3 regions of the Streptomyces sp. NPDC036984 genome follow, and region 3 is predicted to be linked to each of the others. Evidence: riboswitches for the same ligand, from Rfam matches in the RefSeq annotation. Region 3 holds a riboswitch; each other region holds the start of a gene.
What was found. A riboswitch is a leader RNA that binds a small molecule or an ion and turns the genes downstream of it on or off. The one in region 3 is predicted to bind cyclic di-AMP.

Region 1 (3,244 bases), on a different contig from region 3:
GCGTCGGCGGTGTCGATGAAGTTGCCGCCGGCCGCCGTGTAGGCGTCCAGGACGGCGAAGGAGGTGTCCTCGTCGGCGGTCCAGCCGAAGACGTTGCCGCCGAGGGAGAGCGGGAAGACCTCGAGGTCGGAGGAGCCGAGTTTACGTAGTGACGTCATACGTCATGTCAACGCCGGTGGCGGGTCGTCGCATCCCGCCACCGGCGCCAAGTTCGGGCAGAGGGCCGCTCAGGGGTTGAGGCCCTTGTCGCGCAGCCACGCCATCGGGTCGATGCCGGTGGCCTGGCCGCCGGGGTGGACCTCCAGGTGCAGGTGCGGGCCGGTGACGTTGCCGGTGGCGCCGACGCGGCCGATGACGTCGCCGGTGCTGACCTTCTGGCCGACCGAGACGCTGATCGAGGACTGGTGGCAGAACCACAGCTCGGTGCCGTCGTCCAGGGTGAGGACCGTGCGGTAGCCGTAGGCGCCGGCCCAGCCCGCCTGGGTGATCGTGCCGCTGTGGACGGCCTTGATGAGGGTGCCGGTGGGGGCGGCGAAGTCGAGGCCGGTGTGGTAGCCGGAGGACCACATCGAGCCGGCCTGGCCGAACGTCGAGGTGATCGTGTACGAGGAGGTCGGCAGCGCGTACTGCTTGGCCAGCTCGGCCAGCCGCTTCTCCTCGGCCGCCTTCTCCGCGGCGGCCTCCGCCTTCTCGGCGTCGGCCTCGGCCTTCTCCTTGGCCGCGGCGGCCTTGGCGGCGGCTTCCTTCTCGGCCTTGGCGGCGGCCTCGGCGCTCTGCTTCTCGACGGCGGCGAGCGCGGCGGCGGTGGCCTTGCTCTCGGCCTGGCCCTGCTGCTGCTCGGCCTGGGCCATGATCCGGTTGCGCAGGGCCTCGCCCGCGTCGGTGCCGTCCTCGGCGTCGGCCGAGGTCACGCCGACGCCGCTGAGCGCGGTGGCGGTGGTCTCGGACGTCTGGGAGTCGGCGGAGCCGTCGTCGAAGAGGGAGCCGACGGAGGGCATGTCGGGCAGGGAGATGGAGACCGGCGGCTTGCCGGTGTGGGCGCTGGCCATGCCGCCCGCGCCGACCGCGGCCATCACGCCGACGCCGAGGACGGTGGAGCTGCGCGCGAAGCCGCCGCGCTGCTTGGCGACGCGGTGCCGGCCACGGACCGGGGCGACGGATTCCTCGGTGGGGTTCCACTCCTCCCAGGGGCCCTCTTCGGCGCGGTAGGCGCCGTAGCCGAAGGTCTCGGTGGGGGCTTCCGCGGGTATGAACGGGGCTTCTGGGGCAGGGCGGTTGGACGCCACGCGGGCGTGCTCCTTTCCTTCCTCCGCCTACCGGGTTAGCTGACGGGTTCGGAGCAGGAAGGTCTCCTACGCGCGTATACCGGTCGTGAACTCAAGTCCACGGCGGCATTCGCGTGATTCACCCCAGGGTGGTGGTTCCCCGGTTCCCTTGCGGGATTCGGCGCGTGCGCACGGAGCCGTCTCTTGTGACGGCTGGGACGACCGCGCTGCGTTATCGAACGTTAATAGACCTGCCAGTCACTTTCCAACCCGTTCGACTTGATCATTAAGCTTTTTCGGCGGCGGACTTATCGGCCAGGACCCCCGCAGAACGGGCGAGTTGACCCGGGTACAGCAGTCATCTGCGGTTTTGATGGTGACTCAGATGTCATACGCATGGCACCCACCCGATCACTTTCCGTGATGATCGCCGAGCGTGTGGAAAGCGATGTGCATCGGGCCCTGAACATGGCGTATGCTGATGACACAACGACGCGGGGTGGAGCAGCTCGGTAGCTCGCTGGGCTCATAACCCAGAGGTCGCAGGTTCAAATCCTGTCCCCGCTACTGAAGACTCAGGGCCGGAATCCATTGGATTCCGGCCCTGAGTGCTGTCAGGCGAGCAGATGGGCGTTCGGCGCCTTGGCGAGAGCCTCCAGCTCCGGCAGGACGACGACCTGCGCACCCGCGGTGAACAGCATTCCCGCCCCGTCGGCCCCCGCCACGAACGTGTCCGGCTCCCGCCACGCGGTGACCACGCGGCGCACGCCCGCGGCGAGGATCAGCTCGGCGCAGGGCGCCGGGCGCGAGGCGCGGCGGGCGCAGGGCTCCAGGCTGCTGTAGACGGTGGCGCCGGGCAGCCGCGGATCGGCCGGGCCGACCTTCGCGAGGGCCGCCTCCTCCGCGTGGACCACGGGGTCGGCGCCCTCGCGCGAGTGGCCGCGGGCCAGCTCCGTACCGTCGGCGGCGACCACGACCGCGCCGACGCTGAACGCCGTCTCCGAGGGCGGGCACAGCGCGGCGAGCTCGCAGGCGGTGCGCAGCCAGTGGCGGTCGGCGGCGGTGGCGGCCGGACCGGTGCCGGGGGCCGTGGGCTCGTACCGCATGAGGACGACGTCCTCGATCCGGCGGGTGTCGAGCAGGCGCAGACGACCGTCCTGGTAGCCGCCGGGCCCGAACAGGCGCGGGGCCGCGGGGTCGCCGACGAAGAGCGGGGCGAGCACCAGCTGGAGTTCGTCGGCGAGGCCCTGGGTCAGCAGCTGGGTGTGGACCGTGCCGCCGCCCTCCACCATCAGGCGCCCGACTCCGCGCACGTCGTTCAGGTGCTCCAGCAGGGCCCGCCAGTCGAGGGCCGGGCCGAGCGGGACGACGTCGGCGGTGCGCCCGAGCAGGCGGGCGGCCCGCTCGGCGCCCTGGTCGGTGGTGTAGACGAGTTTCGCGCCGCCGGTGTGCCAGAAGTTGGCGCCGGGGTCGAGGTCGCCGGAGGCGGTGACGGTGACCTTGAGCGGGTACTCCGGCCTGCCCGCCGCGATGCGCGCCGCGCGCCGCTCGGCGGAGTTGACCAGCAGCCGCGGGTTGTCGGCTCGGATGGTGCCGGCGCCGATGAGGATGGCGTCGACGGAGGCCCGCACCTCGTCGACCCGGTCGAAGTCGGCCGGGCTGGAGAGCAGGAGCCGCTCGGGACCGGTGTCGTCCAGATAGCCGTCGAGGGAGACGGCGGCGGACAGCAGCACGTACGGCAGGGGCATCGGCGCCCTCTCTTCGGAGGCGGACGGTCACTGGGCGGACGGTCGGCGGACGGACAGCTTGGTTCAAGTTTGAAACAAACTTACACTGGCGGCATGACGACCCGCTGGCTCACCCCCGAGGAGCAGCGCGCCTGGCGCGCCTACATCGCCGCCTCCCGCCTCCTGGAGGACGCGATCGACCGGCAGCTCCAGCAGGAGGGCGGCATGCCGCACCTGTTCTACTCGGTGCTG
Region 2 (3,244 bases), on a different contig from region 3:
ACGTACCGGACGGTGTCCCGGCGGGCCTGCTCCAGCGCGGGGTGGGCGCGCAGCGCGGTCAGCGCCTCGGCGTGCCGGGCGTCGTCGCTGAGGTCGGAGTCCAGCAGCTCGCACAGCGCGATGTCCTCGGCCAGCCCCAGCCGGGCGGCCCGCTCGCGCAGCCGGAGCACCGGCAGGGTCGCGATGCCCTCGCGCAGGTCGGTGCCCGGGGTCTTGCCGGACTCGTGGGAGTCGGAGGCGATGTCCAGGACGTCGTCGGCGAGCTGGAAGGCGACCCCGAGGCGTTCGCCGTACTGGGTGAGTACGTCGACGACCGTCTCGTCGGCGCCGGACATCATCGCGCCGAACCGGCACGACACCGCCACCAGGGAGCCCGTCTTGCCGCCGAGCACGTCCAGGTAGTGCTCGACCGGGTCACGCCCGTCCGAGGGACCCGCGGTCTCCAGGATCTGGCCGGTGACCAGCCGCTCGAACGCGAGGGCCTGCACCCGGACCGCCTCGGGGCCGAGGTCGGCGAGGATCTGGGAGGCGCGGGCGAAGAGGAAGTCGCCGGTGAGGACCGCGACCGAGTTGCCCCAGCGGGCGTTGGCGCTGTCCACGCCGCGCCGCACGGCGGCCTCGTCCATGACGTCGTCGTGGTACAGCGTGGCCAGGTGGGTCAGCTCCACGACCACGGCCGACGGCACGACACCCGGCGCGTAGGGGTCACCGAACTGGGCCGCCAGCATCACGAGCAGCGGACGGAACCGCTTCCCGCCGGCCCGTACGAGGTGCTGCGCGGCCTCCGTGATGAACGGGACCTCGCTCTTGGTGGCCTCGAGCAAGCCTTCCTCGACAGCCGTCAATCCGGCCTGGACATCGGCTTCCAGAGCCTGGTCCCGCACGCTCAGCCCGAACGGCCCGACGACGGTCACGAGGGGTCTCCTGTCTGCTGGTGTCTGCTGGCGATTACACGGTTTGTCGATAGGTCGCTGCCATCACTCAAGTCAGCGTATCCGGTCCTCTTTCGATCACCGATAGCGCCCACCGGTCCAGCCCGGGCGGTATCAGATCATGACCGGCATGCTTTCGATCGGATGGTAAGAACGGACATTTATCGACTTAACACTAATTCGGGCAGTATGTCCGTGCCCCGCTTTCAACCCTCTCCGTCACCCCCTCACCCTCCACCGACCCCTACGACAACGACGCGCACCGCGTCCGAGGTTCCGCACCACTCCGACTTCAGGATCGAATCCCCCTAATCCCCCATGTCTGATTTGAAGTACTTTGCTATTTCGTGAATTGGGTCACGCACCCACAGGACCCCCTCACCTGCCGGAACCCCTCCTTCCCCTTGCACCGTCGGCGAGTTGAGGGTTGGCAGTCGCAAAGGATCAAGCACCCCATACAGAGTCGATCAAGGCCAAATGGAACGTTGCGCCCATCGGGTACTTGTTCCCGACATGTGCTCTCGCATACGTTCCGGGCCGTCGGGCGGACGCCGAATCCTGCCGCCGCCCGCGTAACCCATCGACGAACTCATTCGTACGGCAGGAGCGGGGGACCCAGGTAAGCCGCCGGGCCGGACGGCACACGCCGACCGGAACGGCTAGGGGTAAAGCCGTGCCTCCTCCAGGGCGCGGCCGGGCACCTCCCCGCCCGAACCCGACAGCTCACCTCGCAGGCGCCGGAGAGGAACTTCCCCATGTCTGCTGCCGCTCAGCCCCGCCGTACCCGCAACAGCCGCCTCGTCCGCACCCTCGCCGTGGCCGGCGTCTCCGTCGCCACCCTCGCCCTGCCGCTCGTCGGCGCGACCGGCGCCTCCGCGGCCACCGGCACCACGACGGCCGCCACCACCCTCGCCGGGTACCCGAACAACCTGGACGGCTGGATCCGCGAGTCGCTCGCGATCATGGCCGAGAAGGGCATCCCGGGCACCTACAACGGCATCTACCGCAACATCATCCGCGAGTCCTCGGGCAACCCGAACGCCATCAACCTGTGGGACTCCAACGCCGCCAAGGGCATCCCGTCCAAGGGCCTGCTCCAGGTCATCGACCCGACGTTCAACGCGTACCACGTCGCCGGAACGTCGTTCAACGTCTACGACCCGGTCGCGAACATCACCGCCGCGTGCAACTACGCGGCCGCGCGGTACGGGTCGATCGACAACGTGTTCGGCGCGTACTGACAGCCGGCGGGCCGGCGCGGAGCACGCCGGCCGACCGGCGGCTACTGATGTGCCGGTCAGTCGGTCGGAAACAGTCTTTCGAGGACGACGGCGATGCCGTCGTCCTCGTTCGACAAGGAGATCTCGTCGGCCACCGCCTTGAGTTCGGGGTGGGCGTTGGCCATGGCGACACCGCGGCCGGCCCAGTCGAACATGGGGATGTCGTTGGGCATGTCACCGAAGGCGAGGGCCCGCTCGGCGGCGATCCCCAGCCGCTCGGCGGCCAGCGCCAGCCCGGTCGCCTTGGTCACCCCGCTCGGCTGGAGCTCCACGGTGCCCGGACCCGACATGGTGACCGTGGCCAGCGAGCCCACCGCCGAGCGCGCCACGGCCGCCAACGCGTCGTCGGACAGGTCGGCGTGCCGCAGCAGCACCTTGCTGATCGGCTCGCACCACAGGTCGTCCCGCCGGCCGACGCGCACCGCGGGCAGCGTCGGATGGGGCATCCGGTAGCCGGGCTCGATGAGCGTGAGCCCGTCCACGCCGTCCTGGTCGACCGCCGCGTAGACCTGCCCCACCTCCGCCTCGATCTTGCCGAGCGCGGTCTCGGCCAGCTCCCGGTCCAGCCGGACCGACCACAGCAGGCGGTCGGCTCCGGCGTCGTAGACCTGGGCGCCCTGCCCGCACACCGCGAGCCCCGTGCAGCCGAGGTCCTCGAGCAGGGGCCGTACCCGCGGGGCCGGGCGGCCCGTCACCACCAGGTGCCGGGCACCGGCCCGCGCCACCCGCGCGAGCGCGGCGAGCGACCGGTCGGAGACGGTGTCGTCGCCGCGCAGCAGCGTCCCGTCCAGGTCGGTGGCGATCAGTGCATATGCGGGGGTGGGTGCCATGATCAGAGAATACGGACACCGAGCCCCGCCGACTCACCTGTCGTTCCACGCACTTACGTGCTGCTCGCCCCCAAGTGGTGGGCACAGACGCCGTGATGGCGGCGCCCGCGGTCCCGGACGGCAGCCGCTCCCCGCAACGGCCGGTGAGCCCGGCGCCCATCCGGTGCGGCCAGGCGCCCGCCCGGTGGGGCGGGCCCGGGTG
Region 3 (3,244 bases):
CCTGCTCGCCGACGCCCTGCGCGCGCCGGCCTTCGCCGAGAGCGAGGTCGAGCGGCTGGTCCGCAACCGCCTGGACGAGATCCCGCACGAGCTGGCCAACCCCTCCCGCCGGGCCGCCAAGGAGCTGTCCAAGGAGCTGTTCCCGGCGACCTCGCGCATGTCCCGCCCGCGCCAGGGCACCGAGGAGACGGTCGAGAAGATCGACGCTGCGGCCGTACGCGCGTTCTACGACCGTCATGTGCGGCCCGCCACGGCCACCGTGGTCGTCGTCGGCGACCTGACCGGCGCCGACCTGGACGCGCTGCTCGGCGACACCCTGGGTGCCTGGACCGGCACCCCGGGCGAGCCCCGGCCCGTGCCGCCGGTGACCGCCGACGACACCGGGCGCGTGGTCATCGTGGACCGGCCCGGCGCCGTGCAGACGCAGCTGCTCATCGGCCGGATCGGCCCCGACCGGCACGACCGCGTGTGGCCCGCCCAGGTGCTCGGCACGTACTGCCTCGGCGGCACCCTCACCTCCCGCCTGGACCGCGTCCTGCGCGAGGAGAAGGGCTACACGTACGGCGTGCGCTCCTTCGGGCAGGTCCTGCGCTCCGCGCCGGACGGCACGGGCGCCGCGATGCTCGCCATCAGCGGCTCCGTGGACACGCCGAACACGGGCCCGGCGCTGGACGATCTGTGGAAGGTGCTGCGCACCGTCGCGACGGAGGGCCTGACCGACGCCGAGCGGGACGTCGCCGTGCAGAACCTCGTCGGCGTGGCACCGCTCAAGTACGAGACCGCGGCGGCCGTCGCGAGCACTCTGGCCGACCAGGTCGAGCAGCACCTGCCCGACGACTTCCAGGCGACGCTGTACCAGCAGTTGGCCGGCACGGGCACGGTGGAGGCCACCGCGGCCGTCGTGAACGCCTTCCCGGTGGACCGCCTGGTGACCGTCCTGGTCGGCGACGCCTCCCAGATCAAGGCGCCGGTCGAGGCGCTCGGCATCGGTGAAGTGACCGTGGTGGCGGCCGAGTAACGGCACGCGCGCGTGGGGCCCTGACGACCGGTCTACGGATCGTCAGGGCCCCTGCTGTTCCACTCGGTCCCACAGGTGCCCGATTTGGGGCGGAGGTTGCCTGTCTGACCTGTGGCATGCGCAACAAACAGCCGGTTTCGTTTGAGGATTGAAAGCGGGCCGCCGTAGCGTCGTCCGGGCTGTTCGTCAGGCAGTGCGCCGCAACCGCGGCACCGGACAGCGATCGCCGAGTCCCCGTACGGCGCGAGCCAGGGGAGCCGGGGACCCACGTAGTCCCTGGGGTGAATCGGGCGCCCGCCAGGGGGCCCGTAGGAGACCTTCCTGCTCCGAACCCGTCAGCTAACCCGGTAGGCGAGAGGGAAGGAAAGGACCAGCCACTTCATGGCGTTCATGTGCGCCACCGGGAAGCACCGCAAGCCCGGCCGGGTCAAGCGGACCACCGCCCAGGCGGCCGGCGTCGCGGCCCTGACCACCACCGGTGTCATCGGCACCCTCGCCGCCTCCCCGGCGCTCGCCGCCGAGAGCCCCGCGGAGCAGACCGGCCTCACCCCGGTCGTCACCGTGGGCGACGACGTCGCCGAGCAGATCGACGCGCAGGCCGCCGCCCAGCAGCAGGCCGCCGACCAGAAGGCGGCCGAGGAAGCCGCGGCGAAGCTGGCCGCGAAGAGGGTCGCGGCGGAGCGCGAGGCCAGGGCCCGCGCCGCCCGCGAGGCCGAGCGCAAGCGGCTGAACACCTTCGTCACCCCCATCGCGCACTCCTACGTCTCCACGGCCTACCGGGCGAGCAGCTCCCTGTGGTCCTCCGGCTCGCACACCGGTATCGACTTCCACGCGGCCAGCGGCACGTCCGTCCACGCTGTGGGCTCCGGCACGGTCGTCTCCACGGGCTGGGGCGGCGCGTACGGCAACGAGATCGTGATCCGGATGGCCGACGGCATGTACACCCAGTACGGGCACCTGTCGTCCATCGGCGTCACCGTGGGCCAGAAGGTCGTCCCGGGCCAGCAGATCGGCCTCTCCGGCGCCACCGGCAACGTCACGGGCCCGCACCTGCACTTCGAGGCGCGCACGACCCCCGAGTACGGCTCCGACATCGACCCCGTCGCCTACCTCCGCAAGCACGGCGTGAACGTCTGACGCACACCGCACGGCCATCCGAAGCCCCGGCTCACCGAGCCGGGGCTTTCGCCGTTTTTCATGGTGTCCGCCGGATGTGCTGTCCAAAAAAATATCCATGGATTACGGCCCGCCGTCGGAAATTCCGGCTCTCTGGAATAGAGTCACGGAACACACGTCGTCGACGACGTTTCACGGGGATTAAGGCGGAGGTCGGGCATGCGTATTCCGGCGCACTCGGTGTGTACGGCGATCCGGGACGACATCGTCGCGGGTGTCTACGAGCGCGGCAGCCGCCTGACCGAGGAAGTCCTGGCCCGCCGTTACGGCGTCTCGCGCGTCCCCGTGCGCGAGGCGCTGCGCACGCTGGAGGCGGAGGGCTTCGTGGTGACGCGCCGGCACGCGGGCGCGTGCGTGGCCGAGCCGACCGAGCAGGAGGCCGCCGACCTGCTGGAGATGCGGATGCTGCTGGAGCCGCTGGGTGCTGCGCGGGCCGCCCAGCGGCGCACCGAGGCCCATCTCAAGGTCCTGCGCGGTCTGGTGCGGCTGGGTCAGGAGCGGGCCCGGAGGGGCCACAGCGAGGACCTGCGCTCGCTGGGCGGCTGGTTCCACGAGACGCTCGCACAGGCCTCCGGCAGCCCGTCGCTGACCTCGATGCTCACCCAGCTGCGGCACAAGATCGCCTGGATGTACGCGGTCGAGGCGCCGAAGAGCCCCGTGGACTCCTGGACGGAGCACGGGGCGATCGTGGACGCGGTGGCGCGCGGGGACGGCGAGCGCGCGCGGGCACTCACGGCGCTGCACGCTGAGCGCGTGACGAGCGTGCACCGGCTTCGCTTTTCCGGTGCCGCGGAGCGTGTGAGGACTTCGCAACATCCCGTAAACACATCGGGCCCGCGGCATTAACACAGGCGCCGTATACAAAGAAGAGTAATTCGGGGGACGGGTGTTTTCGGCTGCCCGAATTCAGGGGCGCCGGAATTATGTCGGCGCGGCAGGCCTACGCCCGATGCAAAACGGCGGGGAATCCGCCGGTCCGCGACGCGCGTACGCCGCGGACCGACGGACATAGAGGGGGCGCGCACCGCGCCGCATACGGCGAAGCCGCGC

Region 1: linked by a shared signal. The riboswitch ahead of ACZ7DL_RS20860 (M23 family metallopeptidase) and the one ahead of ACZ7DL_RS07615 (M23 family metallopeptidase) in region 3 are both predicted to bind cyclic di-AMP.
Region 2: linked by a shared signal. The riboswitch ahead of ACZ7DL_RS03200 (transglycosylase SLT domain-containing protein) and the one ahead of ACZ7DL_RS07615 (M23 family metallopeptidase) in region 3 are both predicted to bind cyclic di-AMP.

Annotation. Positions count from the first base shown of each region.
Region 1 is NZ_JBVJRL010000011.1:22,787-26,030, forward strand. It holds gene ACZ7DL_RS20855 (aldo/keto reductase) at 1-158, opposite strand, end outside; gene ACZ7DL_RS20860 (M23 family metallopeptidase) at 228-1,286, opposite strand; cyclic di-AMP (ydaO/yuaA leader) riboswitch at 1,296-1,459, opposite strand; tRNA gene ACZ7DL_RS20865 (tRNA-Met) at 1,759-1,832, shown strand; gene ACZ7DL_RS20870 (dihydrofolate reductase family protein) at 1,880-3,013, opposite strand; gene ACZ7DL_RS20875 (MarR family winged helix-turn-helix transcriptional regulator) at 3,107-3,244, shown strand, end outside.
Region 2 is NZ_JBVJRL010000001.1:688,782-692,025, forward strand. It holds gene ACZ7DL_RS03195 (polyprenyl synthetase family protein) at 1-914, opposite strand, end outside; cyclic di-AMP (ydaO/yuaA leader) riboswitch at 1,504-1,684, shown strand; gene ACZ7DL_RS03200 (transglycosylase SLT domain-containing protein) at 1,688-2,173, shown strand; gene ACZ7DL_RS03205 (HAD family hydrolase) at 2,230-3,042, opposite strand.
Region 3 is NZ_JBVJRL010000003.1:191,173-194,416, forward strand. It holds gene ACZ7DL_RS07610 (M16 family metallopeptidase) at 1-1,018, shown strand, start outside; cyclic di-AMP (ydaO/yuaA leader) riboswitch at 1,233-1,387, shown strand; gene ACZ7DL_RS07615 (M23 family metallopeptidase) at 1,400-2,155, shown strand; gene ACZ7DL_RS07620 (GntR family transcriptional regulator) at 2,354-3,040, shown strand.